3 regions of the Janthinobacterium sp. 1_2014MBL_MicDiv genome follow, and region 1 is predicted to be linked to each of the others. Evidence: predicted binding sites of a transcription regulator. Region 1 holds the regulator's gene; each other region holds the start of a gene.
What was found. The regulator HrcA, encoded in region 1, represses chaperone genes, less so after heat shock. The targets are predictions, from matches to a motif close to TTAGCACTCNNNNNNNNNGAGTGCTAA.
Positions count from the first base shown of each region.

Region 2: groES (co-chaperone GroES) is a predicted target of HrcA. The motif match lies at 4,261-4,287, and genes of this name have one in related genera.
Region 3: rpoH (RNA polymerase sigma factor RpoH) is a predicted target of HrcA. The motif match lies at 8,160-8,186, and genes of this name have one in related genera.

Region 1 is NZ_CP011319.1:172,572-182,831, reverse strand. Features, by position in the region: gene YQ44_RS00805 (barstar family protein) at 1-103, opposite strand, end outside; gene dapB (4-hydroxy-tetrahydrodipicolinate reductase) at 112-921, opposite strand; gene YQ44_RS00795 (outer membrane protein assembly factor BamE) at 941-1,564, opposite strand; gene fur (ferric iron uptake transcriptional regulator) at 1,760-2,191, shown strand; gene hrcA (heat-inducible transcriptional repressor HrcA) at 2,286-3,302, opposite strand; gene YQ44_RS00780 (HAD family hydrolase) at 3,405-4,130, opposite strand; gene YQ44_RS00775 (hypothetical protein) at 4,376-4,975, shown strand; gene YQ44_RS00770 (hypothetical protein) at 5,012-5,593, shown strand; gene mmsB (3-hydroxyisobutyrate dehydrogenase) at 5,780-6,685, opposite strand; gene YQ44_RS00760 (enoyl-CoA hydratase/isomerase family protein) at 6,806-7,939, opposite strand; gene YQ44_RS00755 (enoyl-CoA hydratase) at 7,932-8,717, opposite strand; gene YQ44_RS00750 (acyl-CoA dehydrogenase family protein) at 8,714-9,874, opposite strand; gene YQ44_RS00745 (CoA-acylating methylmalonate-semialdehyde dehydrogenase) at 9,884-10,260, opposite strand, start outside.
Region 2 is NZ_CP011319.1:891,070-901,329, forward strand. Features, by position in the region: gene YQ44_RS03860 (PadR family transcriptional regulator) at 1-59, shown strand, start outside; gene YQ44_RS03865 (MFS transporter) at 56-1,306, shown strand; gene YQ44_RS03870 (hypothetical protein) at 1,313-1,828, opposite strand; gene groL (chaperonin GroEL) at 2,029-3,678, opposite strand; gene groES (co-chaperone GroES) at 3,729-4,019, opposite strand; gene YQ44_RS03885 (hypothetical protein) at 4,543-5,316, shown strand; gene YQ44_RS03890 (DUF904 domain-containing protein) at 5,459-5,734, shown strand; gene YQ44_RS03895 (cell division protein ZapA) at 5,734-6,045, shown strand; RNA gene ssrS (6S RNA) at 6,100-6,277, shown strand; gene YQ44_RS03905 (EVE domain-containing protein) at 6,360-6,824, shown strand; gene YQ44_RS03910 (GGDEF domain-containing protein) at 6,802-8,328, opposite strand; gene lgt (prolipoprotein diacylglyceryl transferase) at 8,538-9,368, opposite strand; gene YQ44_RS03920 (LysR family transcriptional regulator) at 9,448-10,260, opposite strand, start outside.
Region 3 is NZ_CP011319.1:5,244,803-5,255,062, reverse strand. Features, by position in the region: gene YQ44_RS22660 (CPBP family intramembrane glutamic endopeptidase) at 1-1,954, opposite strand, end outside; gene YQ44_RS22655 (ABC transporter ATP-binding protein) at 1,951-2,682, opposite strand; gene YQ44_RS22650 (DUF3667 domain-containing protein) at 2,756-3,601, opposite strand; gene YQ44_RS22645 (ArsR/SmtB family transcription factor) at 3,831-4,529, opposite strand; gene YQ44_RS22640 (cytochrome P450) at 4,606-5,769, shown strand; gene YQ44_RS22635 (antibiotic biosynthesis monooxygenase family protein) at 5,766-6,119, shown strand; gene YQ44_RS22630 (hypothetical protein) at 6,116-6,568, opposite strand; gene YQ44_RS22625 (hypothetical protein) at 6,747-7,013, shown strand; gene rpoH (RNA polymerase sigma factor RpoH) at 7,104-7,997, opposite strand; gene ftsX (permease-like cell division protein FtsX) at 8,460-9,380, opposite strand; gene YQ44_RS22610 (cell division ATP-binding protein FtsE) at 9,377-10,126, opposite strand; gene ftsY (signal recognition particle-docking protein FtsY) at 10,135-10,260, opposite strand, start outside.

The DNA.
Region 1 (10,260 bases):
TGTTGTTGCCGTAAAACTCGGGGAAACCGAACGCTTGCGCGCATTGCGCGTGGAAGCTCGCTTCGTCGGTGATGTCTTTTCCATTCAGGATGGCAGTGGCCATGGTCTTCCTCAGTTCTTCAGCGACAGCACATCCTGCATGTCGAACAGGCCGGTCGGCTTGTCGGCCAGGAAACGCGCGGCGCGCAGGGCGCCGTGGGCGTAGGTGACGCGGCTGCTCGACTTGTGGCTGATCTCGATGCGCTCGCCGATGCCGGCAAACAGCACCGTATGGTCGCCGACGATATCGCCGCCGCGGATGGTGGCAAAGCCGATGGTCGACGGGTCGCGTTCGCCCGTCACGCCTTCGCGGCCGTACACGGCGCACTCCTTCAGGTCGCGACCCAGCGCGCCCGCCACCACTTCGCCCATTTGCAGGGCCGTGCCCGACGGCGCATCGACCTTGAAGCGGTGATGCGCCTCGATGATTTCAATGTCGTAGCCTTCGGACAGGCTTTTCGCGGCCAGTTCCAGCAATTTCATGGTGACATTCACGCCCACGCTCATGTTCGGCGCGAACATGATGGCCGTCTTTTCGGCGGCGGCGGCAATCGCCGCCTTGCCCGCGTCATCGAAACCGGTGGTGCCGATGATCATCTTGATACCGTGCTCGGCGCAATACGCCAGATGCTGCAAGGTGCCTTCGGGGCGCGTGAAGTCGATCAGGTAATCGGCGCCGGCCAGGCCTGCGGCCAGGTCGGACTCGATCGGCACGCCGGCAGGCTTGCCCAGGAAGGCGGCCGCATCCTGGCCGAGCGAGGGCGATCCGGCGCGGTCGAGCGCGCCGGCCAGCACGGCGTCGGGCGCATTGCTGACCGCTTCGATCAGGATATGGCCCATACGGCCGCTGGCGCCAGCGATGGCGATTTTCAGTTCAGTCATTTTATTCTCTTACAGCAACTTATTTGGTGGGCTCGGCAGTAGGTGCAGGCTCGGCGGCAGGCGCCGGTGCCACGTCAGGTTTACTCACAGGAATGGCGGGCGTGGCATCGGCCGGCACCGGCACGGCGCTCGGCGCCACGGGCGACGGCACGACAGCGGCTGGCACATCGGCCTTGGCCACCTTGGCGAATGGCGATGGTCCGGCGATGCGGTCGATGTATTCTTTCTCGGTCGGCAGGTTGCCGCCTTCGAAGCGCGCCACTTTGCCTTCCTTGTCGAAGAACACGACTACGCGGCTGCTGGTGGTTTCGCCATTGCCACGGGCCAGGCGGAATGGGTAATCCCAGCGGTCCGCATGGAAGATATCGGTCAGCAGGGAGGTGCCGAGGACGAAACGCACCTGGTCGCGCGTCATGCCCACTTTCAACTGGGCCAGCATCTCTTCGGAGATAAAGTTGCCTTGTTGAATGTCAGGACGATAGGGCGAGAAAAACCACATGAATTTCTGCAGCGGCGTGACGGTCGTCGTCTGCGCGCCTTGCTCGGGCACGACTTCCTTGCCCTCTTTCAGCGTGACGGCGGGCTTTTCGCCGAGGATGCCGCGGCTGGCACAGCCAGACAGCGTCAGCGCGACACAGACCATGCCCGCCACGACTGGAGCTCGAAATGAAATACGGTGCCAGAGAGATGGCAATACAGCCGGTGTTACGCGCATAAATGACCTCAATTTGATGAACAAAACGCCAGGAGTGACCGGCCAGCCAAAAAATGCATATTTTGGCACTCCCCGCTAAAACGCTATATGATAAAGCACCTGACCCACATACGAGCAACAAACATGAGTAACAATCCTAGTGATCTCAAGGCAAGCGGCCTGAAAGCGACCCTGCCACGGCTGAAGATACTCGATATCTTCCAGAGTAGCCCGGTACGCCACCTGACAGCGGAAGACGTCTACAAGATTCTGCTGGCCGACAATATGGATGTCGGTTTGGCAACTGTCTACCGTGTCCTGACGCAATTCGAACAAGCCGGCTTGCTTAACCGCAACCATTTTGAAACCGGCAAGGCGATTTTCGAGCTCAACGAAGGCTCCCACCACGACCACCTGGTGTGCCTCGACTGTGGCCGGGTCGAGGAATTCTTCGACGAAGACATCGAAGTCCGCCAGCAAAAAGTGGCCGAAGAACGCGGCTTCAAGATCGCCGAACACGCCTTGGCCATCTACGGCAACTGCATCAAGGTTGCCTGCCCGCACAAATCAGCCTGACGCAAGCTTGCCGCTCCCACGGGAGCGGCTCGCGTAATACCCTGCGATACAACGCCTGGCAAAACCGACGCGCAGCAGGTATGGTCAGCTGTCCCTAGTGATGGCTCAGTGCGCTTGACAGCAGCTTGGCCGTGATATCGACAATCGGGATGACGCGCTCGTACGCCATGCGGGTCGGCCCGATCACTCCCAGCGTTCCCACGATCTTGCCGTTGACTTCATACGGCGCCGTCACCACGCTCATTTCATCCATCGGCACCAGGTTCGATTCGCCGCCGATGAAAATCTGCACGCCCGTCGCCTTGCTCGATACGTCGAGCAGCTGCATCAAGCCCGTCTTTTGCTCGAACATGTCGAACATCTGGCGCAGCGAGCTCATATTCGATGACAGATCGCTCACGCTGAGCAAGTTGCGCTCGCCTGAAATCACCATATCGTCGCTATGGTCGGCCATCGCTTCGCTGCCCGCTTCCACGGCCGCCTGCATCAGGCTGCCCATGTCGTCGCGCAACTGGCGCAGCTCGCCCTGCAGGCGCACGCGCACGGCGTCGAACGACAGGCCGCCGTAATTCTGGTTGATGTAGTTGGCCGACTGCACCAGTTGCGCCGGCGTGTAGTCGGCTTCCGTCAACAGCAGGCGGTTCTGCACGTCGCCGCCGGGAGCGACGATGACGAGCAGGATGCGTTTTTCCGACAGGCGCAGGAATTCGATTTGCTGGAACACGGATTCGCGGCGCGGACTGAGCACCACGCCGGCGAATTGCGACAGCGACGACAGCATCTGCGCCGCGTTGGCGATGGTGCGCTGCGGCTGCGGCGTCTGCAGGCGCATGCGCGACTCCACCAGATGCTCGTCCAGATGCTTGACGGTCAGCAAGGTGTCGACAAAGATACGGTAACCGCGCGGCGTGGGTATGCGTCCGGCCGAGGTATGCGGACTGGACACATAACCGAGTTCTTCCAGGTCGGCCATGATGTTGCGGATCGTGGCCGGCGACAGGTCGAGGCCGGAAATCTTCGACAGGGCGCGCGAACCGACCGGCAGGCCGTCGGCGATATAGCGCTCGACCAGGGCTTTCAGCAGGGTTTGGGCACGTGTATCGAGTTGCATGATGTTGTAGTTAAGCAAGTATTCTGCGACGCAAACGGCAGCGAAGGCGGCCAAACGTGCGTCAATAGCAGCTATTATGCACGTTCGCCCGGCCAGCGGCGATCAATCTTCCAGTTGCCCCTGCAGCCACAGCAGCAATTCATCAAAGTTGGCGCAGATGGCGTCGGGCTGCACGCCGGCCGCCAGGTGCGCATCGCTGCCCTTGCGGTTCATCCACACGGCACGCATGCCCGCCCCTTGCGCCCCCGTCACATCGAAATATAAATCGTCGCCGACATACACGGCGTCGCGCGGCGCCACGCCCAGCGCGGCGCAGCCGGCCAGGAAAATGCTGGCATCGGGCTTGGCCACGCCAAAGTCGCTGGCGGCGATCGATACCTTGAAATGCTGCGCCAGGCCGATAATTTCAAGGTCCGCATTGCCATTCGAAATGGAACCGACCAGCATGCGCTGCCCCAGCCAGGCCAGGCCGGGCAGGACGTCGCCATACGGCTGGACGCGGTGGCGCGCGGCCAGGAACTGGGCGATGGCGCCGTCGACGAGGGCGGGATCCTCGCCGGCGGCCTCGAAGGCGGTCAGCAGGCCGGCGCGGCGCAGTTCGATCAGGTTGCCATGAAAATGCGGTTGTTCATTGAGCATGGCCAGGCGGTGCTGGCGCAACAGCTCGATGGAAAACTGCTGCGCCACCTTCGGCGCATGCGTGGCCAGCCAGTCGTGCAAGAGGGTTTCCGCCGCGGCAATCACGGGGGCGATGGGCCACAAGGTATCGTCGAGGTCGAACAGGATGGCCTTGGGCGGCACGGCCGTTTTTACAGAGGTAGGTGACATGGGACTCGCAAATGGGTGCCGCGCCACGATGCGCGGCCTGCCTGTATTGTCGCACCGATCGCCGCTGGCGGCATGGGCGCCCGGTCGACAAATGGGGCCTGGCGGGCGCTTCGCGCAGAAAAATTGTTACACGGAGATACAAGGCAAGATCAATCGGCTTGCCAGATAGACTAAAATAGGCGCCATTCCAATGCGGCGCCAGCGTCCGCGTTGCGCTACCCTACCTAATTCGTTTTGGAGAATGTATGAAAAATTTGTACCTGCGCTCGATGCTGGCGGCGGCTTGCGCCGCCACACTGGCAGCCTGCGGCGGCAGCGGCGGCAATCTGTATCTGCAAGGCCAAGTCCAGAACCTGGCAAAAGATGGCTTGATCCTCCAGAACGGCGACGAAAGCTTGCCCATCACGGCGGGTGCTTCCGGCTTTACTTTCACCAAGCTGCTCAACAATGATGATCGCTATGACATTACCATCAAGCAGCAGCCGAAAGGCGCCGTCTGCAAAATGGTCAATGGCAGCGGCAAGGCATCGAGCTACTCCATATCGCCGGCCGTGGTTGTTTGCCAGACCAACACCTATCCGCTGAGCGGCACGATCACGGGCCTGACCGCGAACGGCCTGACCCTGGCAATGGGCGTCAACAGCATCAGCCCGCTGGCAGGCAGCACCGCCTACACGTTCCCGACCATCGCTGATGGCATCCCCTACAATATTTCCATAACGACCTATCCAACGGGCCTGACGTGCCGTTTCCAGGGCTCCGCCAGCGCCGATGGCCGCGATACCGTCGGCACCATGGGTTCCGCCGCCACGACCAGCGCCACACTGACCTGCACACCGCGGTAAGCCACGCGATTCGTCACCACATTATTGGAGAAATACATGAAGTTATCCTGCCTGCGCCCACTCGCCGCGCTGCTGCTGACCCTGGGACTGGCTGCTTGCGGTGGCAAGGCCTCGTATGAGGTCACCGGCACCATCAGCAATTTGAACACCAATGGCCTGATCCTGGTCAACGGCGGCGACAGCGTCACGCCTGCCGCCGGCGCCACCAAGTTCAAATTTGGCAAGAGCATCGATTACGGCACCAGCTACGACATCACGGTCAAGCAAAACCCTGCCCACATGAATTGCAGCGTCAGTGGCGGCACCGGTTCGGCCGGTCACTACGTCAGCATCGAAGCATCGGTCCTGTGTTCGCAAAACACCTACACGGTGGGCGGCACGATTACGGGCCTGACGGCGGATGGACTGGTTTTGATCAACGGTAATGCGCAAACCACGGTGGCGAAGGACAGCACGACCTTTACCCTGGGGCTGCCTGTCGCCGATGGCGACAACTATGGCATCAGCGTGTTTACCCAGCCAACTGGCCTGAAGTGCGCCGTGGCGCCGGGCACCGGCGTGGGCACCATGGGCGAAGCCAAAGTCACCACCGTGCAAATCGCCTGCAATCCGGGCTAAGTAGCGTGGCTGGCAGCCGCTTGGCGGCTGCCAGGAAGAGATATCACCAAAATGAATATTTGATATTCTAAAGATAAATTGGAGTTATATGTGGCGATGCAGCATAATGCATCTGTCTCCTCCAACTCTTCCAAGAATTGGATTTAGCCCGCTTTCACCAGCGGGCTTTTTTTTGTCCAAAAATTTTCACTCAGCAGCTTGTTGCAAGCCAGGCCGCAGCAGCTGCACGATGCTGGAAAAATCCTGCTGCGCATAACCGGCTTGGGCATGCACCTGGTACAGCTGGCGCACCAGGCCGCCCAATGGCGTGGCGGCATTCGACGACAGGCTGGCCTGCTGCGCCAGGCCCAGATCCTTCAGCATCAGCGCCGTGCCGAAGCCGCCGCTGTAATTGCGCGAAGCGGGCGTGCCTTCCATGACGCCTGGCCACGGGTTGTACACTTCCAGGGTCCAGTTGCGGCCCGAGCTCTTGGCCATGATGTCGGACAAGACTTTCGGGTCCAGCCCATGCGCCACGCCCAGGTTCAATGCCTCGGCCGTACCGGCCATCAAGATACCCAGCAACATGTTATTGCAAATCTTCGCCACCTGGCCCGCACCGGCCTCGCCCGCATGGAAAATGTTCTTGCCCATCTTTTCCAGCAAAGGCCGCGCCTGCTGCAAGGCCGCGTCCGGCCCCCCCACGATGAAGGTCAGGGTGCCGGCCGCCGCGCCGGCCGTGCCGCCCGAGACGGGCGCATCGATCATGGCAAAGCCGCGTGCCGTGGCCGCCTGCGCCACTTGCCGCGCCACATCGGCGGCGATGGTGCTGCAATCGATGAACAGGGCGCCAGCCTTGGCCGAATCGAGCACGCCGCCTTCGGCCAGGTACAGTTCCTGCACATGTTTGTTGGCCGGCAACATGGTAATGACGGCGTCGGCCGTCTGCACGGCCGCGCTGGCGGACGCGGCCGCCGTAGCGCCCGCCTCGACCAGCGAGGCCACGGCGGCCGGCGCCAGGTCGAAGACGGATACATGGAAGCCGGCGGCGACCAGGTTGCGGGCCATCGGCGCGCCCATGTTGCCCAGGCCGATGAAAGCGATATGTTGCATGTGTATGTCTCCTGTCGCGCCTAAAAAGCCCCTGGCGTTGTTGCCTTGCCGAGTCGTACTCGTCGTACTGCCGTCGGCAAGGCGCCCAACCCTGAGCATTTTCATGCACTACTTAAATGTTTAAATGGATAAATCAGCCAAGGGATGCTGCGTCCACGGTGCCGCAAAATACTCGTCCAGATACGCTGCGCTGACGTCAGCCAGGCTGGCCGGCTGCCACTGCGGCGCGTTATCCTTGTCGATCAGCAAGGCGCGCACCCCTTCGCTGAAGTCGCCATGGGCACAACATTGCACAGCGACAATCAATTCCAGCTGAAACACTTGCGCCAGGCTCAGATGCCGCGTGCGCTCGCGCATGGCCCACACCAGGGCGGCCGAGCTGGGCGCGCCCTTGTCCAGCGAATGCGCGGCCTTTTGCAGCCAGGCCGAATCGCCGTCATACGCGGCAATGGCGGCCACCACTTCGGGCAGAGTAGGCGCTTGCGTCAGCGCGGCGATGGCGTCGAAATTGGCCCGCACTTCGGACACGGGCAACAGCGACGCCGGCGCCGAAAAACCGCGCAGCAAACGGCTCAGCTGCTGGTGATTGGCCTGCGGACTCGCTTGCCATTGCGCCAGCGCCAGCGCGTCGAGCACCATGGCGCGCTCTTCCTGGCGCAGGAAATGGTCGCCCAGGCCCGCAAACAGCGCGTCGGCCGCGTTCAGCGGCGCGCCCGTCAAGCCCAGGAACAGGCCGCTGCGTCCCGGCATGCGGCCCAGGAACCAGCTGCCGCCCACGTCGGGGAACAGGCCGATGGTGATTTCCGGCATGGCGATGCGCGTGCTTTCCGTCACCACGCGGTGGCTGGCGCCCGCCATCAGGCCCAGGCCGCCGCCCATGACGATGCCGCCGCCCCACACCAGCAGCGGTTTTGCATAGGTATGGATGCGGTGGTCGAGCCGGTATTCCTCGGCAAAGAAGGCCAGCGCCTGCGGGTTCGGTACGATACCGGGCTGCTCGGCGACGGCCGAGCGCAGGCTGCGCACGTCGCCGCCGGCGCAAAAGGCCTTGTCCGTCGACGATTGCAGCACCACGCAGGCGATGGCATCATCGTCGGCCCAGCGCACGAGGGCAGCATCGAGCACGCGGATCATGTCCAGGGTCAGCGCATGCAGCGATTTCGGCGCATCGAGGGTGATGACGCCCAGCTTCATGCCGCCGGGACAGTCGCGCTCCTCGAGCTTCACCGTATCAATCAGGGTGCTTTCAGCCATTCTTCCACTCCGCCGCGCGTTTTTCGAGGAACGCTTGCACGCCCTCTTTCTGGTCTTGCGTATCGAACAGGCCGAGGAACAAGGTGCGTTCGTCGGGCAGGGACTCGACCAGCGGACGGCTGCGCGCGCCCTGGATCAGGGTCTTGCATGCCGTCACGCTGCTGGGGCTCTGGCGCGCCACCTTGGCCGCCAGGGCCAGCGCCGTGGCGGCAGCCTTGCCGGTCGGCACGACTTCCTCGACGAGACCGATGGCCAGGGCCTTGGCCGCATCGACGCGCTCGCCGCATAAGATCATGCGCTTGGCCCAGCCTTCGCCCACCAGCCACGACAAGTGCTGCGTGCCGCCCGCGCACGGCAGCAAGCCGACGGATGCTTCCGGCAAGGCCATTTGCGCATGCTCCTCGGCAATGCGGATATCGCAGGCCAGCGCGCATTCGAGCCCGCCGCCCATGGCATAGCCATTGATGGCGGCGATGCTGACGCCGCGAAACGCGGACAGCGCCTCGAACGCCTCGCCAAACGCGGCCGCCATGGCGAAGGCCGTGTCCTTGTTGCCATCGGCAAACACGTTCAAGTCGGCGCCGGCCGAGAAGAACTTGGCGCCGCCGCCCGTGATCACGAGCGCGTAGATGTCCGGATCGGCATTCAGGTCGGCCACCAGTTGCGTCAGCGCGTTCAGGCTGGCCTGGGTCCACGTATGGGCAGGCGGGTTGTCGAGGGTCACCAGGGCCGTATGGCCACGGCGTTCGAGCAGCAGGTTGGTATACACTTTGGTCATCGTAAGGTCTCCGTGGCGCCGTCTTTCAAAATCGCTCGCGCGACGATCAGGCGCATGATTTCATTCGTCCCTTCCAGGATCTGGTGCACCCGCGTGTCGCGCACATGGCGCTCGAGCGGATACTCGCGGATGTAGCCGTAGCCGCCGTGCAATTGCAGCGCATCGTTGGCCACATTGAAGCCCACATCCGTGGCGAAACGTTTGGCCATGGCGCAATACGCCGTGGCGTCCGGGCTTTCCTGGTCGAGTTTCCAGGCCGCCAGGCGCACCATCTGGCGCGCCGCCACCAGTTCCGTCAGCATGTCGGCCAGCTTGAATTGCAGGGCCTGGAACTGGGCCAGCTCGCGGCCAAACTGCGTGCGCTCCTTCATATAGGTCTGCGCCCGCGTGAGCGCCGCCTGCGCCGTGCCCACCGAGCACACGGCGATGTTGATGCGCCCGCCATCGATGCCCTTCATGGCGATCGTGAAGCCCTCGCCTTCCGCGCCCAGCAAATTGCCAACAGGCACTTTCACCTGGTCGAAACTGATGATGCGCGTGGGCTGGCTGTTCCAGCCCATCTTTTCTTCTTTCTTGCCATACGCGATGCCGGGCAGGTTGGCCGGCACGGCAAACGCGGAAATCCCCGCCGCGCCCTCGCCGCCCGTGCGCGCCATGACGATCAGCATGTCCGTCTGGCCCGCGCCGGAAATGAACGCTTTCGTGCCGTCGAGAACATAAAAGTCGCCATCCCTGACGGCCTTGGTGCGCAGCGAGGCCGCGTCCGAGCCCGACTGTGGCTCCGTCAAGCAATAACTGGCCAGCTTCTGGCCGGCCGCCATGGCCGGCACCCACTCGTCGCACAGGGCTTCCTGTCCCCAGCGCGACAGCATCCACGTAGCCATGTTGTGGATGGTGATGTAGGCCGTCGTCGAGGTACAGCCGCCCGCCAGCTCTTCAAACACGATGGCCGCGTCCTGGCGCGTCAAGCCCAGGCCGCCCCAGCGCTGCGGCGTGTACAGGCCGCAAAAGCCCATCTCGCCCGCCTTGGCGATGGTGTCCACGGGGAAGATCGATTCCGCGTCCCAATGCGCCGCATGCGGCGCCAGTTCGCCTTCCGCAAACGCGCGCGCGGCCTGCTGGAACTCGCGCTGCTCGTCGCTCAATTCAAAGTCCATGGCCGCTCCTTATTTCAGGCTGATGGTGGTATTGACCTTGCCCACCGATGCCGCGTCCGTGAACCAGCGCTGGGTAATGGTCTGCGTCTGCGTGTAGAACAGCACGACCTGCTTGCCGAACGGCCCCAGGTCGCCCAGCTTGGAGCCGCGCGAACCCGTAAAGCTGAACAGGGGAACGGGCACGGGAATGGGCACGTTGATGCCCACCTGGCCCACGTCGATTTCTTCCTGGAAGTAACGCGCGGCCGCGCCGCTTTGCGTAAACAGCGCCGTGCCGTTGCCGTTCGGATTCGCGTTGACGAGGGCGATGGCTTCGTCCAGCGTGTCGACTTCGACGACGATCAAGACGGGGCCAAAGATTTCCTGGTCATACACGACCATGCCAG
Region 2 (10,260 bases), 720 kb from region 1:
TGGACGCCATGCGCGCCATCCTGCGCCGGGCGCGTGCCGACATCGAGGCGCTGGCATGAGGCCCGCGCCGCTGTCCATGCCGGTGCCCATGCTGACGCCGGCGCGCGAGCGCGCGATGCTGTGGCTGCTTGCGCTGACGCAATTTACCGTCATCATGGATTTCATGGTGATGATGCCGCTGGCGCCCCAGCTGATGCAGGCATTCCATATCGGCCCGGCCGCCGTCTCCGGCGCCGTCTCGGCCTATGCCTGGTGCGCCGGCTTGTCCGGCTTGCTGGCGGCCACGTATATCGACCGCTTCGACCGCAAGAAGCTGCTGCTGACCATGTTTTGCCTGTTTACCGTGTCGAACCTGGCCTGCGCGCTGGCGCCGAACTTCCACGTGCTGCTGTGGTCGCGCGCGTTTGCGGGGATGACGGGCGGCGTGCTCGGTGCCATCGTCATGGCCATCATCGGCGACGTGATTCCCGCCGAGCGGCGCGGCGCGGCCACCGGCATCGTCATGACCTCGTTTGCCATGGCGGCCGTGGGCGGCGTGCCGATCGGCGTGGTGCTGGCCGCGCACTTCGGCTGGCCTTCGCCCTTTTTCCTGCTGGTCGTGCTGTCGCTGCTGATCTGGCTGGGCGCGGCGCGCGTGCTGCCGTCGCTGACGGCGCACATGGGCGCGGCCCCGACGCCGCTGCGCCAGGTGCTGCCGAACCTGCTGGCGCTGCTGCGCGAACGGCGCCACCTCGAGGCGTTTGCCTTGTCCATTGTCAACATGACGGCGGGCATGCTGGTAATTCCCTTCATTTCGCCCGTGCTGGTGGGGAATATGGGCCTGGCGCCGGCCGACGTCACCTGGGTCTACCTGGCGGGCGGCTGCGCCACGATCTTCACGGCGCGCCTGATCGGCCGCTGGGCGGACCGGGCCGGCAAGCAGCAGGTCTATCGCTGGGTCTCGTTGCTGTCGATCGCACCGCTGCTGTTCATGACGCATCTGCCCCAGTTGCCGCTGCTGGCGCTGATGCTGGTGTTTCCATTCTTTATGGCCCTCGTGTCGGGCCGCACGATCCCGCTGCAGGCGCTGCTGACGACCATCCCGGAGCCGCGCAAGCGCGGCGCCTTCCTCAGCGCCAATTCGGCCCTGCAAAGCCTGGGTAGCGGACTCGGCGCCTGGCTGGGCGGTCTGACCCTGCAGACGGATGCGGCCGGCCACATCGGCGGCTATGGCTGGAATGGCTGGCTGGCGGCGGCCTTGTCGCTGTGGACGGTGTGGTGGGTGGCGCGCGTGCGCGGCGCGGCGCCGCAGGGCGCGCCGGCGTAGGCGGGCTTACTGCGTGGCGATGCGCTGCATGGGCGCGCTGTCCTTGCGCCATTGTTCCAGGCTCAGCAGGTCACCGCTGACGATGTCATCGACGAGGATGCGCTTGCCGTCCGGCGAGACGACGAAGCTTTCCCAACGGTGGGCCGCATCCGGCGTGCTTTCGAAAAAGCTCAGCTGATAGTAAGGCTGGCCATCGACGAGGCGCGTCTCGGGTGACGTTTCCATCACGGCGCCATGCGCGCGGCCGGCCGAGGCTTTTTCGATATGCGCCGACCATGCCTTGATCTCGGGCAAGGCCATCAGCGCATCGACGGCACGCGCATTCTGCTCTTGCGCCGTCGTCTGGCTGCTCGCGGCCGGGGCGTTGCCGCCGTGCTGCGCGGGCTGCTGGTAGACGTAAAAGGCGGCCAGGGCGGCGGCCAGCAAGCCGGCCAGGGTGCCGGCGATGATGGCGGTTTTGGAAGAGGAGGCGCGTGGCGGCATGGTGGTGTGGGCGTGAGAAAGAAGGTCGATGGCGGCCATGCTAAAGCAAAACGCACAGGCCGGCAATCGCCGGGCTTGCCAAGCGGGCTGGCCACGTCAACAGGCGAAAAAAAAGCTACCTTCCATAGAAGATAGCTTTTCGGGGCCGCCGGGGAGGCACTGGCAGCTTTTGGTCTGCCTGTTCCTGCCCGGCGCAGGCGGCTCCGCGCGCCGTCGCCTGCGCGCGGAGCCGCAGGACATTACATCATGCCGTCCATGCCGCCCATGCCGCCCATACCACCCATGCCGCCGCCCATGCCGCCGCCTGCCTTGTCGTCAGCGATTTCGCAGACCATGCAGTCGGTCGTCAGCATCAGCGAAGCGATCGAAGCGGCGTTTTGCAGCGCCGAACGGGTCACTTTGGCTGGGTCCAGGACGCCCATTTCAACCATGTCGCCATACGTGCCGTTGGCAGCGTTGTAGCCGTAGTTGCCCGAGCCAGCCAGTACGGCTGCCACGACGACCGAAGCTTCTTCGCCAGCGTTTTGCACGATCATGCGCAGTGGCTCTTCCATTGCGCGCAGGACGATCTTGATACCGGCATCTTGATCAGGATTGTCGCCCTTGATCGTGATGTTGGCGCGTGCGCGCAGCAGGGCTACGCCGCCGCCAGGCACGATGCCTTCTTCGACGGCAGCGCGGGTTGCGTGCAGAGCATCTTCAACGCGGGCTTTTTTCTCTTTCATTTCGACTTCGGTGGCTGCGCCAACCTTGATCACGGCAACGCCGCCAGCCAGTTTGGCTACGCGCTCTTGCAGTTTTTCACGGTCGTAGTCCGAGGTCGCTTCTTCGATCTGTACGCGCACTTGTTTCACGCGTGCTTCGATCGAGGCAGCTTCGCCGGCGCCATCGATAACGATGGTGTTTTCCTTGCCCACTTCGATGCGTTTCGCCTGGCCTAGTTCGGCCAGGGTCACTTTTTCCAGGGTCAGGCCGACTTCTTCAGCGATCACTTGACCACCGGTCAGGACAGCGATGTCTTCCAGCATGGCTTTGCGGCGGTCGCCGAAGCCAGGTGCTTTCACTGCGCAGGTTTTCAGGATGCCGCGGATGTTGTTCACAACCAGGGTCGCCAGCGCTTCGCCTTCGATGTCTTCGGCGATGATCAGCAGTGGACGGCCAGCTTTTGCGACTTGTTCCAGTACCGGCAGCAGGTCACGGATGTTCGAGATTTTCTTGTCGCACAGCAGGACGAATGGGCTGTCCAGTACGGCAACTTGCTTCTCTGGGTTGTTGATGAAGTATGGCGACAGGTAGCCGCGGTCGAACTGCATGCCTTCAACGATGTCCAGCTCGTCGTTCAGCGACTTGCCGTCTTCAACGGTGATAACGCCTTCCTTGCCGACTTTTTCCATCGCTTCAGCGATACGCTCGCCGATCGAGTAGTCCGAGTTGGCCGAGATCGCGCCAACCTGGGCGATTTCCTTGGTCGTGGTGCAAGGACGGGCGATTTTCGCCAGTTCTTCGACGGTTGCTGCAACAGCTTTGTCGATACCGCGCTTCAGGTCCATCGGGTTCATGCCGGCGGCAACGAACTTCATGCCTTCGCGCACGATGGCTTGTGCCAGCACGGTCGCGGTGGTGGTGCCGTCGCCGGCGTTGTCGCTGGTGCGGGAAGCAACTTCCTTGACCATTTGCGCGCCCATGTTCATGAGCTTGTCTTTGAGTTCAACTTCTTTCGCTACCGACACACCATCCTTGGTGACGGTAGGGGCGCCGAACGAGCGCTCCAGGACCACGTTGCGGCCTTTCGGGCCCAGCGTTACTTTGACTGCGTTGGCGAGGATGTTGACGCCTTCGACCATCTTGGCGCGCGCTGCGTCGCCGAATACTACTTCTTTAGCTGCCATGTTCAATTCTCCTGAGTTTCGGGATGTATCTGTCTACAACGTGGAAACAATTACTTGACGACGATCGCCATGATGTCTTCTTCGCGCATGACCAGCAGCTCATCGCCGTCAACTTTGACGGTTTGGCCGGCGTACTTGCCGAACAGGACGCGGTCGCCCACTTTGACATCCAGAGGACGGACTTTGCCGTCGTCGAGAATCTTGCCATTGCCTACGGCAAGGACTTCGCCTTGATCCGGTTTTTCAGCAGCTGCATCAGGAATGATGAGGCCGGACGCAGTCTTGGTTTCCTGGTCGAGGCGTTTGACGATGACGCGATCGTTCAATGGGCGCAGATTCATACAAAACTCCTTAAAGTTCAATGGATAAGTGTTGCTAAATGAATACATGCCTGGCACAGCGCCAGGCCTGCTTTCAGTGACCGCCGTTGAAAGCAGCCCGCAACGGTCAAGCAAACCCCATGTCATCCTGTCCTTGTCCGTATCCGGCAGTGGTGCATCGCGGCGTCGCCCGCCGCGTAGCATTCCCTGCAGTGGCCTGGCAAGCACCATCATTTCCTGAGGATTGCTACGAAAGAGTTTGTTAGCACTCTCTACTAACGAGTGCTAATTATAGGGACGGTAGGGGGCTTATTCAAGGGCTTATTCTCCGGGAAGATATGCATAGACGTTCTGCGCAGCCTGCATTTACGCAGGGTTTGCGCTGGCGCAAGCCAAGTTCCCGGGCGTCAGCAACAGCAGCGACTCTAGCATGTCGTCCGGATGGGGGGCGTTCCTGTACACACAGGAAACAGATTTCACTATGAAATTTGATAAGATGATTGATATTACATATCAATATCGCCACTGCGCCAGAAAGCACACCATGCAGCACATCATGCCCTATCCTGTTTCCCGCCCCGCGCTGCGCCTGCTAGGCGCCGCCGTCATCGGCCTCGCTTGCCTGGGCCATGCCGTCGCGCAAACGGCTGCCGCGCCAGCGGCCACCATCGTCGACGAGATCACCGTGGCGACCCTGACGCCGCTGGAAAAGGAAATGCTGCTCAATGACCTGTTCAACGACTTGAACAAGGATGACGACGACCAGGAAGCGCATGTGTGGGACAACGGCGGCGACCGCGGCGTGCTGGTGAAAGCCACGTATAACTTCAGCAATTCCGGCATGACCGAGCACAGCCTGAAGGCGCACATGTGCCGCGACCTGAAGTTCGTCGTCACGGCTGGCGGCAAGACGCAGGACCTGAGCCGCCGCACCTGTTCGCAGAACAGCGGCAACTGGGATGTGCAGGGCAAGGACCCGGCGCCCGTCGTGTATCCGCCCTTCCTGTCGGACGTGACGGTGGCCAAGCTGAATGCCAAAGAGCAGGCATCGCTGCTGAAGGCGGCCGTGCGCACCTTGAAGGATGAAGAGGATGGCAAGAGCCGCCAGTGGAGCAACAAGGGGCTGGGCAATGCCCAGGCCTTGCTGGTGACCTTGACGCCATCCGCGACCGGCACCAAGCCTGGCAGTTTTACCACGTGCCGCGACTTGACGATGGTGCTCGACGGCAAGGGCGGCAAGCAGGAATTGACGCGCCGTGCGTGCGAAAACCGCTACGGCAGCCTGGACATCGAACCGGACTTCGAAGGGCATCGCTAGGACGGCCTGCTGCAGGGCGGCAAGCGCGCCGTGGCGTTAAAAAGCATGTATTTCACGGCAACTGCGCTGCATTGATGTAAATATGTGTGACAGCGGCCTGATTCGATTGACGCCCAGGGAGCGTCCGCCCTATAGTGGCGGGATGATTTCCGAATTCAACGAATTATCCGACAAAATCGGCCTGCTGGCCGAAATGACCCACGCGCTGCGCCGTGAAAACGCGCAGTTGCGCAAGGACAATGTCGCCCTGGCCGCCGAAAACGCGCTGTATGTGCAACGCATGCGCGAGGCGCAGGAGCGCGTGGAAGCCTTGCTGGAAAAAATCCCGGAACTGGTGCAGGCCGGCCTGGAGCAAGCCGCTTCCGAAGCCGCCGCTGTCACCGGCGATCACCTTGCCGAGAACGAGAAGGAAGCGTAATGCCGCGTGTCGATGTCAATATCATGGGCCAGGCCTACAGCATGGTGTGCCGCGATGGCGAAGAGCGCGCCTTGCGCGAAGCGGCGATCTATCTCGATAGCAAGATGAAGGCCATCCGCGACGCCGGCAAGGTCAAGGGCAACGACCGCATTGCCGTGCTGGCCGCGCTGGGCGTGGCGGCAGAGTTTCTCTCCGTCAAGTCACCGCAAGGTCCGCTGTCGGAATTGACGATACTGGAAGTGAAGCAAAAGATCTCGGCCATGCATACCGTCCTGGACAGCGCACTGACGCCCCAGGAAAACCTTTTTTAAGCGCGTACGCGACGATTTGTCTTTGCGATGCGCGACCAAAGGAGTAAACTTGGGTCTACCCTGCGGTGTTCGCGATTGCCATATATTCCTTGAACCATTTATGCGCATCGGTTGCGAATTTTGTTTGATGGGAGTGAGCGTCGCTCGTTCGACGAACCCGAAATTGAACTAACGTGACCACCTTGAACCGTTTGGTTCGGGATGCCGGCATAGCGGCACAGGCGGGGCCCAATTTGTAGTACAACTGAAAACGGTTGCGGCATCACGATGCGCAACCGTTTTTTTACGTCTGTTGCCTTGATACGGGAGATTTGATGAAACAATATTGGCTGATGAAATCGGAACCGGATGAAGTGAGCATCGACGACCTGATGGCGGCGCCGCAGCACACCATGCCGTGGTTTGGCGTGCGCAATTACCAGGCGCGCAACTTCATGCGCGATGGGATGAAAGTGGGCGATGGCGTGCTGTTCTATCACTCCAGTTGCCCGCAGCCGGGTGTGGCCGGCGTGGCCGAAGTGGCCAGCACGGCGTATCCCGATCACAGCCAGTTTGAAGAGGGCGGCAAGTACTTCGATCCGAAAGCCACGCCAGAGCAGCCGCGCTGGATCAGTGTCGACGTGCGCGGCCTCAGGAAGACGGCGCTGCTGCCCCTGTCCGAGATGCGCCAGATGCCGGAACTGGAAGACATGCTGCTGTTGAAGAAGGGCAGCCGCTTGTCCATCACGCCCGTGACGCCGGCGCAATGGAAGGTCATTACAGGCAAGTTGACAGCCTAGGCGCCGGCGTGGCATCGACCTCGATGCGGTTACGGCCATGTTGCTTGGCCCGGTACAGGGCCCGGTCGGCGGCGGCGAGCAATTGTTCCGGCGCCGGGCAACCGGTATTCAGGGCCAGGCCGATGCTGGCCGTCACCTGGCCGCTGCGCGACGGGGCCTGGGCGATGGCGGCCGCGGCGATCGCTTCCTGCATCTTTTGCGCCACCGCCTGCGCGCCGGCCAGTCCGGTGGCTGGCAGGATGGCGGCAAATTCCTCGCCGCCAAAGCGCGCCACCAGGTCGCTGGCGCGCGGTAGCGCCGAGCGCAGGGCTGCGGCAATCTGCACCAGGCAGGCGTCGCCATACGGATGGCCAAAAGTGTCGTTCAGGCTCTTGAAGAAATCGATATCGATGATCAGCAGCGCCAGCGGCTTGCCGTCGCGCGCTGCGCGCTGCCATTCGCCCTGCAGGGTCTGGTCGAAGCAGCGCCGGTTGGCGACGCCCGTCAAGCCATCGGTCAGCGACAGTTTTTCCAGCAGCTCGTGCGCGGTGCGCAAGGCCAGCTCGCTTTGCATGTAGCGGCTTTGCAGGGTGGCCGAGCGCAGCGCGTGGACGGCCAGCGCGACAAACAGCGAGGTGGCCGCCAGGTAGAAATGGTCGCGCAGCACGACGAAACCCAGTCCCAGCAAGGCCGCCGTGAAGAAGATGGGACTGAAGTTGTCGATCAGCAAGGTCAGTGGCGGCGGGGCATGCCGTGGCCGGGCCGCTTCCTCCTGCGGCCGGGTTTGCGCAGCGAGCACCGCCAGCAGCAGGAATGGCACGCTTGGCAGCAACTCGGTCAGGATCGGCCCGGCGAGCGCATGCAGGGTCAGGTAATTGTAGGCGCCCGCGCAGCCGGCGTAGCACCACAGGAAAACGCTGAGCAGCAGGTAGAAACGGCCCTGCTCGCCATCCCGGCGGTGCGCCAGCAGGCGCAGCGAGGCGCAGCAGGCCAGGACCAGGTTTTCCACGTTGTACGTCACCACCAGCAGGCTGGCGGGAATCGGCGCGATCGAGCGCTGGGCAAATGGCGAGACGGAAAAGATGGCCGTATAGGCCAGATAGGCTGCCAGCAAGACTTGCACGGCGTCCAGCCATTGCAGGCTGCGCGAGGGATGCTGGTCGCTGACCGAGGAAATGGCCAGCAGCAGGGGCGCGCCATACATGAAATAGGCAAAATCGGAGAAATACGTGGCGTCGGATGCCACCTGTCCGCTCAGGTCTTGCCAGGCGGACAGCGCCATGCCCACGCTCCAGAACAGCATGGCCGCCGCGAACAGGCCCCATCCCGTGCGCACGATGCCGGGCGCGCTCAGACGGGCGCAGCGGCAGCAGGCGGCCAGGGCCAGCAAGGGCGCCAGCAGGTTGAACAGGTAGCCCACGGTCGCGGCATGCCGGCCGGCAAACGCCGTCAGGGCCAGCTGCGCCAGTAGATAGGCGGCGCCCACGGTCATCCAGAACGTCGTGGTCTTCCTGGCAAGCTGCATAGGCTGGGCTCCCTGGCTCGAATGTCCGTCAGATCATGAGCGCCTGCCTTGGTTTGGCGGCAGGGTAAAACGATCATACCCCTTATCCCAAAAGCAAGTCCATTCCATTGGGAAATTTTAATGCATAGAGGGAAAGATTGTGGCGGATCACGCCAGGCCGGGGGCGGATGGCGCGGCGCGTGCCGCCGCCCTCCGCCTGGAACGGCGTGTCAGGCCTGGGCTGGGCGCGCCTTGGTCGGCGGCGTCGCCATCACCTGGCTCTTATAGGCCCAGACGAGCAGCGCGATGGCGCCGACGATCATCGGCAGCGACAGCATCTGCCCCGAGGTGATCGGCACGCCCAGCCACACGACTTCCCAGTCCGGCGTGCGGAAGTACTCGGTGAAGAAGCGCGCGCAGCCGTACAGCAGGGTGAACATGGCGCCCACGGCCATCCGCGGATGCTGCTTGCGCGCGTACAGCCACAGGATGATGAACACCAGGATGCCGTCGACCAGCATCTGGTAGATCGGCGACGGGTGCACGGGATACGGAATGCCCGGCCATTGCATGGCCCACGGCAGGGTGTCCGGCGCGATGCGGCCCGGCAATTCGGCATTGATGAAGTTGCCGAGGCGGCCGGCCGCGTAGCCGAGCGGCACCAGCGGGGCGATGAAATCGAGCACGTCGAACAGGTTGCGGCCCGCCTTGCGGCTCCACAGGTACATGGCGACGATGACGCCGAGGAAGCCGCCATGGAAGGACATGCCGCCATGCCAGACCATGAAGATTTCGAGCGGATTGTGCATGAAGTATGCGGGGCGGTAGAACAGCACTTCGCCCAGGCGGCCGCCGATCACCACGCCCAGCATGCCGTAGAACAGCATGTCGTCGAGGTCTTCCTTCTTCCAGCCCAGCGCGGCGATATGCGGCTGCTTGATGCGCACCCGGCCCAGGATGATGAACAGGGCGAAGGCCAGCACATACATCAGGCCGTACCAGTGCACGGCCAGCGGGCCGATCTGGATGGCAATCGGATTGGGCATCGGGTGTATCAGCATGGGGTTTCTTTCTTTGTTTAAAGCTAAGGTTGCGTAGTATGGCCCTGCGGCAGCTTTTTTGCCTTAGCGGCCACTTAATTTATTGACCGCCAGCGGCAATTTGCATGCGCAGCAGGGCCAGGAAGCCTTGCAGCACGGCGGACGGATTGTCGCGGCGCCAGGCCAGGCCCGTTTCCACCAGCGGCGTGGCGTCCTGCAGCGGCCTGTATTCTACGCCGGGGCGCATCAGGTTCGAGACTGATTGTGGCACAAGCGCGATGCCCATGCCAGCCGAAACGAGGCTGACGATGGTTTGCATCTGGATCGCTTCCTGGCCGATCTGCGGCGTGATGCCGGCGGCGCGGAAGACGCCGAGTATCGCGTCGTGCAGGGCGGGCGAGATCGCGCGCGGGAAGATGATCAGCGGCAGCGTCGGCACGTCCTGCAGGCGCACGGGGCCCGGCGTGGCCCATATGGCGAGACCCGATGGCGCGGCCAGCACCAGCGGCTCGGCCAGCACGGGCAGGTAGTCGAGCGCCGCCTTCGCCTTCTCGGGCAGGGGCGGGATCAGGAGGCCGGCATCCGTGCGCCCGGCCAGCAATTCGTCGAGCTGCAGGTCGGAGGTGGCTTCCTGCAAGGCGATCTGCACCTGCGGATAGGCCGCCTGGTAGGCGCGCAGCAGGGGCGGCAGCACGCTGTAGTCGGCCGACGAGACGAAGGCCAGGCTCAGGCGGCCCGCCTCGCCCTGCGCGGCCCGCCGCACCAGCGCCGGCAAGTCCTGTGCCTGGGCCAGCAGGCGGCGCGCCTCGGGCAGCAGGGCAGCGCCTGCCGGCGTCAGCTGCACTTCGCGCCGGGTGCGCACGAACAGGGGCGCGCCCAGCATGTCTTCCAGGGCCATGATGGTTTGCGACAG
Region 3 (10,260 bases), 1.4 Mb from region 1:
CGCCTGTGCCTCCCCGGCGCCACGGTTGGCGGCCCCGTCCGATGCGCGGCACGCCCGTCGTCCTGCGGCGCCAGTAGACGAGGCGCGCCAGTCCATACGTGAGCGTGCCGGCCGCGCCGAAGGCGATGGCGGCCTGCGCCAGTGGCATCGCATCCGTACCTTCGAGCAGGAGCAAGGCCAGTGTCTGCAGGGTAAAAAACAGCATGGCGGCGATCAGGCCGTCCGCCGCCGATACCGTGGCCGGCGGCGAGGCGCCGGGGTCGAGCAGGTAAGGCACGGCAGCGCGCGCCTTTTGCCACAGGGCCACGGACAGCGCCGCCGTGAGCACGACGAACGCCAGCTGCTGCGCCAGGCTGCCGGCGGCCAGCGCGGCGATATACAGGCTGGTCAGCAGCAGATACAAATACATATGGGCAGGCCGCACCTTGGCCGCCGCCTCGGTAGCCAGCGGGTCGCTGGCAAACACGCCCAGCGCCACGGCGATCATCGCATACAAGGGAATGCCGGCCAGCGCCAGCAGCATCAGGCCCATCGTCTGCCATTCCCAGGCGGGCAGCCAGGCCAGCGCCGCGCCGAACAGGGCCAGCGGATACAGCAGGGCCAGCACGGCCCACAGCTGGGCCTTTTGCCGCAGCGCCTGCTCGACGGGCACGGGAAACGTGTACAGCAGCCACAGTGCGCCGCCTTCCTTGTTCAGGGTCTGGAAGGCCGACATCATCAGGACATAGCTACCGAGGAAAAAGCCGGTGGAAGCCAGCAGGGCGGGGCTGGCCAGCAGCGCCTGCACGTCGCGCGCCTGGCCCGTGAACAGGGCCTGGCCGCCGAGGATCAGCAGCGGCATCAGCAAGGTTTGCACGAGGAAATTGCGGTCGCGCCCGAGCAGGGTCAGCTCGCGCCGCTGGATCACCGTGCCCAGGCGTGGGAAGCGCCGGCGTGCCGGCCGCGCCGCCGGCGCGCGCTTGCGCACGCCCTCGCGCTGGCCCGCGCCCACGACGCCGTGGCGCAGCTGGCGGCGCAGCATGGCCATGCCGAGCAGCATCAACAGCGCCGCTTGCGCCAGCAGCAGGGAGGCCGGCAGCAAGGCGGCCGCTACGCCATCGGCATTGAGCACGCGCACCAGCAGGCCCGGCGGCGTCCAGCCGCTCCAGGCGGGCATGGCCGCTGCCCAGCCATAGGCGAAGCCGCCCATGCCCATGCCGAAGGACATGCCCATGTACATGGGAAACAGGCCGGCCAGCGACAGCAGCGCCTGCAGGTTGCCCAGCTGGGATGGCGTCAGCGACAGGCGCAAGCCCGTGTCGACCAGGGTGCGCAGCATGGCTGCCAGGGCCAGCAGGAGCAGGCTGGCGAGCAGGCCGGACACAGGGGCGAACCAGTCCTGGCCCGAATACCAGGCGAGTATGGTGGTGCTGGGCCACAGGGCCAGCAAGCCGGCCGGATTGACGACCGTGCGTTCGAGTACGCGCGCCCACAGCACGGTGCTTTTTTCGACGGGCAGGGTGATAAGCCATTCCAGGTCGCAGTCCGGTTTCGACAGCTCCCCCATACCCAGCGGCAACAGTACGCTGACCAGCCACAGCAGCGCCAACTGCAGGGTCAGGCCGCCGACCAGCGCCGCGCTGAACGGTTGTCCCATCAGCTGGGCGATGACGGGATCGAGCAGGTGCTTGCCCGTGTGCAGGCTGCCGCGTGCCTGGCAGGCCGCCACCTGGTCCAGCAGGCAATGCATGTTCAGTATGCTGTGGTGCGCGATGCTGGCGAAAGCGAACAGCATGGGCAGGAGCAGCAGCGCGCCCGGCAGCCAGCGTGCCCGCTTCTTGCCCGGCGTGGTGGGGCGGCTCTTGCTGCTCTTCTTCCACGCCAAACCCTTGCCGCTGATGTTGAGCAGGCGCTGCAGGCGCAAGCGGGTCAGCAGCCAGACGGCGCGCCAGCGTGGGGGCGGCAGCGGCGTCACGCGGAGTCCGCTTCGTCGGTGAGTTGCAAAAAGATGTCTTCCAGGCTGCCAGCGCTGGACAGCTGCTGGCGGATATCGTCGAGGCTGCCCGTGGCCGCCAGCGCGCCGCGGTGGATGATGGCGACGCGGCTGCACAGCCTTTGCGCCATGTCCAGCAAATGCGTGGAAACAAAGATGGTGGTGCCGGCCGCGGCGGCGCGCAGCAGCCGTTCCTGCACGTCGCGCGCGGCGCGCGGGTCGAGGCCGTTGATCGGCTCATCGAGGATCAGCACGGACGGATCATGGATCAGCGCGCACGCCAGCCCCAGTTTCTTTTTCATGCCCAGCGAGTAATTGACGGCAAAGTCCTCGGCCGCTTCGTCCAGGCCGAACTCCGTCAGCAGCCGCGCCGCGCGGGCGGCCGCTTCGGCGCGCGGGTAGCCATGCATTTCGGCCACGAATTGCAGGATTTCGCGGCCCCGCAAATAGTCATAAAAGATGGGGTGGTCGGGCAGGTAGCCGACCTTGCGCTTGACGGCGGCGCCGTCGCGGTGGCAATCGAGACCATCGATCAGCACGCGGCCGCCGCTGGGCACGAGGATGCCCATCAGCATGCGGATGGTGGTGGTCTTGCCAGCCCCGTTCGGTCCCAGGAAGCCGAAGACCTCTCCCTTGCCGACTTGCAGGGTGAGCGGCTTGACGGCCTCGAAACTGCCGTAGCATTTGGCCAAACCTTCGAAGGCGATCATCCTGCATCCCGAAAAATAGATAGGTGCAGGATGATAGCCTGATATTTGACGCCGCTTCTACCCGGACGCGTTCCTAATGGCGCAGCATGACGCCGGTGGCGATGCAGGCCACGATCGCCAGGCTCATGGCGAGGCTGTAGGCGGCCATCAGGAGCGCCCAGCGGCAGACGGTAGCGAGCTTGCCGCCCCCATACACACGCCACATGGCCCACGGCAGATAGGCAAGCAGCCACACGCCCAGCGCGAGGCGGATCAGGTCGACGGGAATCAGGGTCATCAGCGCCATCGTGATGAAGGCGAAGGCATTCGTATGCAGGGCGAACAGGAAATGCTCGCCATAGCGCCGCCCGCTGCCCAGGTAGAGGATTTTCAGGAACAGGGCGAACAGCGGCATCAGGCAAAACATGGCGTACGGCGCGTAATGGAAAAAGCTGTCCGCCACGAGCTTTTGTTTCTCGGCCGTGGAAAGTTGCACAAAGTCTTGCCACTGGTGCGGCAGGGTGGGGGTCTGGCCCAGGATGCTGAGCTGCATTTGCGCAGGCCCGTTTGCCTTGGCCGGGTGGGGGCCGTGGGCGCTGACCCGGACCTGTTCGTCGTGGACGGTGAGGAGCATGTCGCCGCTGCCGAACTTGAGGATGGCAAAGAACAGGATGCTGAAGGTCAGGTACACGCGCAGCGGCTCGACGTAGCGCACGCGGCGTCCCGCGATGTATTCATTGCTCAGTGCACCGGGACGCAGCAGCAGCAGGGCCAGGGTGCGCCAGAGCTTGCCTTCGAGCGCTACATAGTGCGCGACAAATTCATGCAGGAATTCACGTGCGCTGGGCATGTGCACGGCGGTGGTCTGGCCGCAGGCGCTGCAGAAATTGCCTGGCGCGTCGGTATTGCAGTTATGGCAGGTGCTGGCACTGGATGACACTGTTTTCAAGATGGACTCTTTCTATATCCGAAAGGTAATCATGCTGGCGGAGCCGGCTGGCTCAGCCAGGCTCGCGCAAGGGCGCGGCAGCGTGGCGGCGCGCGTACGCAGCATATGATGGATGAAAACAATGATAAAAGGCCATCTTTTTTCTCTTTGGTTGCTTCAGAGATACAAAATTCTGGCGTTGGCCGGAGCGTCCCTGTTGCGTGCCGCCTGATGGCGCCGTTCAGCGGCCGCCGAATGCGGCCAGCAGGCGACGCTCGCCTTCGGGCGCGAGGCGCAGGGCGCGGCTGTCGAGTTCGCGTTCGGCCCAGCGCTGGCGCAAGGCCAGCTGCAGGATGGCCGCCCCCAGCGCGCCGCCCAGGTGGGCGCGCCGTTCGCTCCAGTCCAGGCAGGCACAGGCGAAGCGGCGGCGCTGGCGCTGCAATTGCGGCACGTCGATGCCCAGCGCCGCCATGCCGGCCGCACCCGCTGCCGACAGCTGGTAATCGTCGCCATCGGCCAGCAGCCAGCCTTGCGCATGCAGCTGGTCGTGCACGGCGACGGCCACCGTGCCGGCCATGTGGTCGTAGCAGGTGCGCGCGTGGCGCAGGCGGTCCGGCGTGGTGGGGGAAAACGGCTGGCGCGGCACGCCGGCCACCACCAGCAGCGCTTCGAGCGCCTGGCCCACGTCGGCGCTGGCCAGGCGGAAATAGCGGTGCTTGCCTTGCGCCACCATGCTCAGCAAGCCGTCCTCGCGCAGGCGCGACAAATGCGCGCTGGCCGTCGAGGCGCCCACGTCGGCCAGCGCGGCCAGTTCCGTGGCCGTGCGCGCATGGCCATCGAGCAGGCTGCACAGCATGCGCGCGCGGGCCGGCTCGGCGATGGCGCCGGCCAGTTGCGCCAGGCCCATGTCGGCCGTGGGAGCTCGATGGCTGTCATCCATGATTCGTTCTCCGGCGAAGTGTTGTGGTGAAGGAGCCAGCATACTCGCCTCCTTTCACCACTGCAATGGAAGCCGCATGCCCCTCGCCGATCCCGCCCACCCGCTCGCCGCCGTCACCCACGCGGCGCCCTATGACTACTATCGCCGCCTGGCGGCAGGTCCGCCGCTGCGTTTCGAGGCGTCGCTCGATTGCTGGCTGGCGACGGGCGCGGCCGGCGTGTGCGCCGTGCTCGAGCATCCGGCTTGCCGCGTGCGGCCGCCCGGACTGGCCGTGCCCTTGAACCTGGCGGGCACGCCGTGCGGCGCGCTCTTTGCGGAACTGGTGCGCATGAACGACGGCGAGCGGCATGCCGTGCCGAAGCAGGTGCTGGCGCGCGCGCTGGGCCAGGTGGAGCTGGCGCGCCTGCAGGCGCGGACATTGCGGATGGGCGGCGAGCGCGTGCCCGCCAGTGCCGCGCAGCTGAACGAGGCATTGTTCGAACTGCCGCTGTTTGCCATGGCCGATGTGCTGGGCTTTGCGCCAGCGCAATGGCCGGCGCTGGCCGCCTGGACGCGCGATTTCGTTGCCTGTCTGTCGCCGCTGAGCAATGCAGAAGAACTTGCCGGCGCGCAGGAAGCGGCCGGCGCCTTGCTGCACGCTTTTGGCTGCTTGCTGCGCGAGGCCGATGCCTTGCCCGGCAGTTTGCTGGGCAGCATCGTGGCACAGGCGCAAGCGCTGGGCTGGCATGCCACGGGCGGCCTGCAGGCCAACCTGGCGGGCTTGCTGTCGCAAACCTGCGAAGCGACGGCCGGCCTGCTTGGCAATGCCATCGTGGCCTTGCGCACGCAGCCCGGGCTGTACGGGCAACTGCGCGCCACACCGCAGCTGTGGCCGGCCATGCTGGGCGAGGTCAGCCGGCACGATCCCGCGATCCACAACACGCGCCGCTATACGGCGGAAGACGTGGACATCGGCGGCGTGCGGGTGGCCGCCGGCCAGACGGTCATCGTCGTGCTGGCCAGCGCCTGCCACGATGCGAGCGTGCAGGCGGAGCCTGGCGCGCTGCAGCGAGCGGTGGCGCTGACGCCAGGCTTTGGCCATGGACGCCACGCCTGTCCGGGCCAGTCCATCGCGCACGCCATCGCCGCCGCTTGCATGCAGGCATGGGCCGATGGGCTGGAAGACATGCCGCTGGCGTGGACGTACCGGCCGTCGCTGAATGCCCGCATCCCTGTTTTTAGCGCAGGAGCAGCATCATGATCGCCGTGATCTTTGAAGTCTGGCCCAGTGCCGAAGGCCGCCAGGCATACCTGGACCTGGCGGCCGCGCTGCGGCCCTTGCTCGACAAGGTCGATGGCTTCATTTCCATCGAACGCTTCGGCAGCCTGAGCGAACCGGGAAAATTGCTGTCGCTGTCGTTTTTCCGCGACGAGGCGGCGCTGGCGCAGTGGCGCCAGCTCGAGGCGCACCGCGTGGCGCAGTCGGCCGGGCGGCATGGCGTGTTTGACGATTACCGCTTGCGCATCGCCACGGTGGTGCGCGATTACGGCATGCTTGAGCGGCAACAGGCGCCAGCCGACAGCCAGCGGCGCCATGGCGCCAGCGTTTAGCGCGGCAACGCGCCTTGCGTGATCTTGACCTTGACCCGGTAGGTGGGCTCGGCCGCATTCAGGGCCGGCGGCGTGGCCGGGTCGACGTCGAGCAGGGTGAACGTCAGGTGGTTGACGGTGACGGAACTGGCGCCGCCCGGCATGGAATCGGACAGGACGACATCCGTCGCGCCTGCACTGTTGAGCAAACTGAAACTGTAGCTGACGTAACCTTTCCACACGCATACGGCGCCCTTGCGGCAGCGGCTGTCGTTGACGCGCTCGAGTTTCAGCGTATCGGTGGCCGTGATGGCAACCTGTTCGCCCGGCGACAGCACGTGGGTGACGCTGCGCGGCGTGTTTTCCGCGTCGCCGGCGCTGCCTGCCGCGCCGCAGCCGGCCAGCACGGCCAGGCAGGCGATGAAGATGGGGAATAACAGGCGACGACAGGAGTGATGAAGGTAAGACATATTTTTCCTTTCAGATAGTGCGTCCCCGGCATGGCGTGCACGCGAGAGATGAAAATGATAATAACAAAATGATATTTTCCCGGCGCGCGCTTGGCGTGCTGCGGGTGAATTGATGCGTCGGCCACGCGGCGCACCGATTACTGCGTAGAATGGCTGTTTTGAAAATCAGGAAACAACCATGAAAAAAACCGACCTGGCCAAAAGCGATGCCAAGAAACTGATGGGAAAGATGAATGTTCCCGGCGCCGGTGCATTCGGTAAGGAAGCGGTGGTCGTCGACCGCCGCGAGCAGCGCAAGCGCGACCAGGCCCTGGGCCTGGTGCCGTTCGCCGTCAAGCTGAACAGCGATCTGGTGTTGCAATTGCAGACCCTGGCCAAGGAACGCGGCGCGGATCTGAATGAATTGGTCGCCGAAACCCTGGTCAAGGGTTTGGCTGCAGCTTAACTGCTGACAATGTTTATCTGTTGATAAACATCAAACTACAAAACTAAAAGGCGCCTTGCGGCGCCTTTTTACTGCGGCCTTGCCCTGCTATTACACGTAGGCGGCCAGGGCGCCCTTCATTTTTTTCAGCGCCGCCACTTCGATCTGGCGGATGCGCTCGGCCGATACGCCGAACTCTTCCGCCAGCGCGTGCAGGGTGGCGCCGGAACCGTCGTCGTTGGCCAGCCAGCGCGCTTCGATGATGCGGCGCGAACGGGCGTCCAGCTTGCCCAGGGCCGTTTCCAGGCCTTCCGATTGCAAACGCGTCACCTGTTCCGCTTCCAGCACCTTGGTCGGCTCGCTTTGCTCCGACGACAGGTAGGCGATCGGCGAAAACTTGTCGTCTTCATCGTCGGTCGGCGATTCCAGCGCAATGTCGCGGCCGCTCAAACGCGTTTCCATCTCGATCACTTCTTCGCGCTTCACGTCGAGCAGCTTGGCCAGCGCATCGATCTGCTTCGGCGTCATCGCGTCCAGGCCCGTCTTGTGGCTGCGCAGGTTGAAGAACAGCTTGCGCTGTGCCTTCGTCGTCGCGACCTTGACCAGGCGCCAGTTTTTCAGGATGTACTCATGCATCTCGGCTTTCACCCAGTGCATGGCGTACGACACCAGGCGCACGCCCTGGTCCGGATCGAAACGTTTCACGGCTTTCATCAAGCCGATATTGCCTTCCTGAATCAGGTCGGCATGCGGCAAGCCATAGCCCAGGTAGCCGCGGGCAATCGAGACCACCAGGCGCAGGTGCGACAGCACCAGCTCTTGCGCGGCGGCCAGGTCATTTTTTTCGCGCAGGCGTTTCGCCAGCGAAATTTCTTCGTCGTGGGTCAACATGGGCAGGCGGTTCACGGCCGAGATATAGGCGTCGATATTGCCCAGATTGCCAGTGAACCCGAGGCCCAGCGCATTATTTTTGGTCGGAACCAATGCGGACGTTGCGGACATCATAGTCATGTTTTCTCCCTCGTAGTCTTGCTTTGTTCCAGTTGGCCACGTCACGCGACATGGCCCTGCTTGTCTTGTTTTTACGTATTCGGTCTTGCACTTCGCCTGTCGCGGCACCATCTACATCTGGTGCTCATGGCGGTCTTGCTTGGGTATGTCCCTATATTAGCACTCTCTGCCTGAGAGTGCCAATCAGCACATTTAATCGCTCTGATAGCCTAAAAGCTATGACGATTTAATACTTGATGAATTATCTAAAACACCACGCCAGTACGCCTGGCGGGGCAAGGTGCGGCGCTGCGCGCTCACTCCTTTACGACACATGCATAGTCTACGGCCGCAAGCTGAAGCGAGCCTTAAGAATACTTGCTAAATATCAAGATGACCACAGTATGGGGCGAATAGCAAAAAAACAAGAGGGGGAGACGCATGGCGACGCCAGGGGCGCCGCCATGGAAGGGCAGGTCAGTTCAGGCGCGCCAGGTGGCGCTGCACGCAGAGGAAGGCGCCGATCAGGCCGAGGCCGGCACTGAGGGCCAGCAAGCCGGCCATCGGCAGCGGCGCCAGCGGCACCAGCTGGAATTCGGACGCGTACAGGCGGGCAAATTCGGCAATCGCCGTATTCAGCGGCTGCAGGGCCAGCGCCACGGCACCCAGGGCGAGGGCGCCCGCGCACAGGCCCAGCAGGGCGCCCGTGTAATAGAAGGGGCGGTGGATGAAGGTGTCCGTCGCGCCGATCAGCTTTGAGATGCTGATTTCATCGCGTTGCTGCATCACTTGCAGGCGGATGGTATTGAAGACCACGGCGATGACGGCCACGCCCAGGGTGATGGCCAGCAGCAGCAGCACCAGGCGCAGCACGCCCAGCAGGGCCGCCAGGCGCTTGACCCAGGCCGAATCGACTTGCGCCGATTCCACGCCTGGCAGGTGGCGCAACTGTTCCGCCACGGCATCGACATCCTGCGCTTCGCTGGCGCTGCTGAACGCGTCGAGCTTCAGCACATAGCTGTCGGGCAGGGGATTGTCGCCCAGGGTGCTCAGCACGTCGGCCAGGCCGCTCTTGTTTTTCAGCGAATCGAGCGCCTGTTCGCGCGCAATGAAGACGATCTTGGCCTTCTGGTTGCGCACGATCTTGCGCATTTCGCCCGCCAGGGCCACGGCCTGCTCGCGCGGCGTGTCGATTTTCAGGAAGACGCTGATTTCCGGGTCGACCGACATCTGTTCCGACATGGGGCGCACATTGTCGAGCATGGTCAAGCCGGCGAACGGCAGCGACAGGGCGATGGCGACGACGAGCACGTTCAATAAAAAGCCGCCCGGCGACTTGCGCAAGTGAATCAGCGCCGAACCGAGCGCGAAACGGTGTTGACGGAACCAGCCTCTCATGCGCGTTCTCCTTCGCCGTCATCGGCGCCCGGCGCGGGCGTGGGCGAAAAGTCGGGGTCGGGCGGGGCAAACACGGGCGCCTGCGTGGCCTTGTCGATGGCCACCAGCTGGCCATTTTTCAGGTGGATCACGCGGGCGGCGGCGTCGAGCATCTGTTCGTCATGGCTGGAAATGAGGCAGGTCACGCCCACGGAATGGAACGCTTTCAGCGCGTCGAGCACCTTGTTGGCGCTGGCGCGGTCCAGGTTGGCCGTCGGTTCGTCGGCCAGGATGATTTGCGGCCGGTTGACGATGGCGCGCGCGATGGAGACGCGCTGCTGCTCGCCGCCCGACAGCGACAGCGGACGCGCGAGGGCGCGGTCGAGCAGGCCGACTTTGTCGAGCGCGGCGCGCGCGCGTTGCTCTGCGGCAGCCTTGTGGGCGCCGACGACGAGCAGCGGCAGCATGACATTGGCCAGGATGGAGCGGTCGTTGAGCAGTTTTTGCTGCTGGAAGATCAGGCCCATGTTGCGGCGCAGGAAGGGCACGCCGGCCGGCTTGATCTTCGCCATGTCCTGGCCATTGACGATCAGCTTGCCGGAAGTGGGGCGTTCCATGGCGGCGATCATTTTCAGCAGGGTGGATTTGCCGGCGCCGGACGGGCCGGCCAGAAAGACCAGCTCGCCCTTGGCAATGCTCAGCGAAATGTCGCTGAGCGCCACTGCATCGGGGGAGTATTGCTTGGAGACGTGCTGAAATTCAATCATGTATGGGCTTATCCGAGCAGCGCTTCGACAAATTCGGCAGCCACGAAGGGCTGCAAGTCTTCAATTTTCTCACCGATGCCGATGAAATACACGGGCACGGGGCGCACGCGGGCAATCGCCGCCAGCACGCCGCC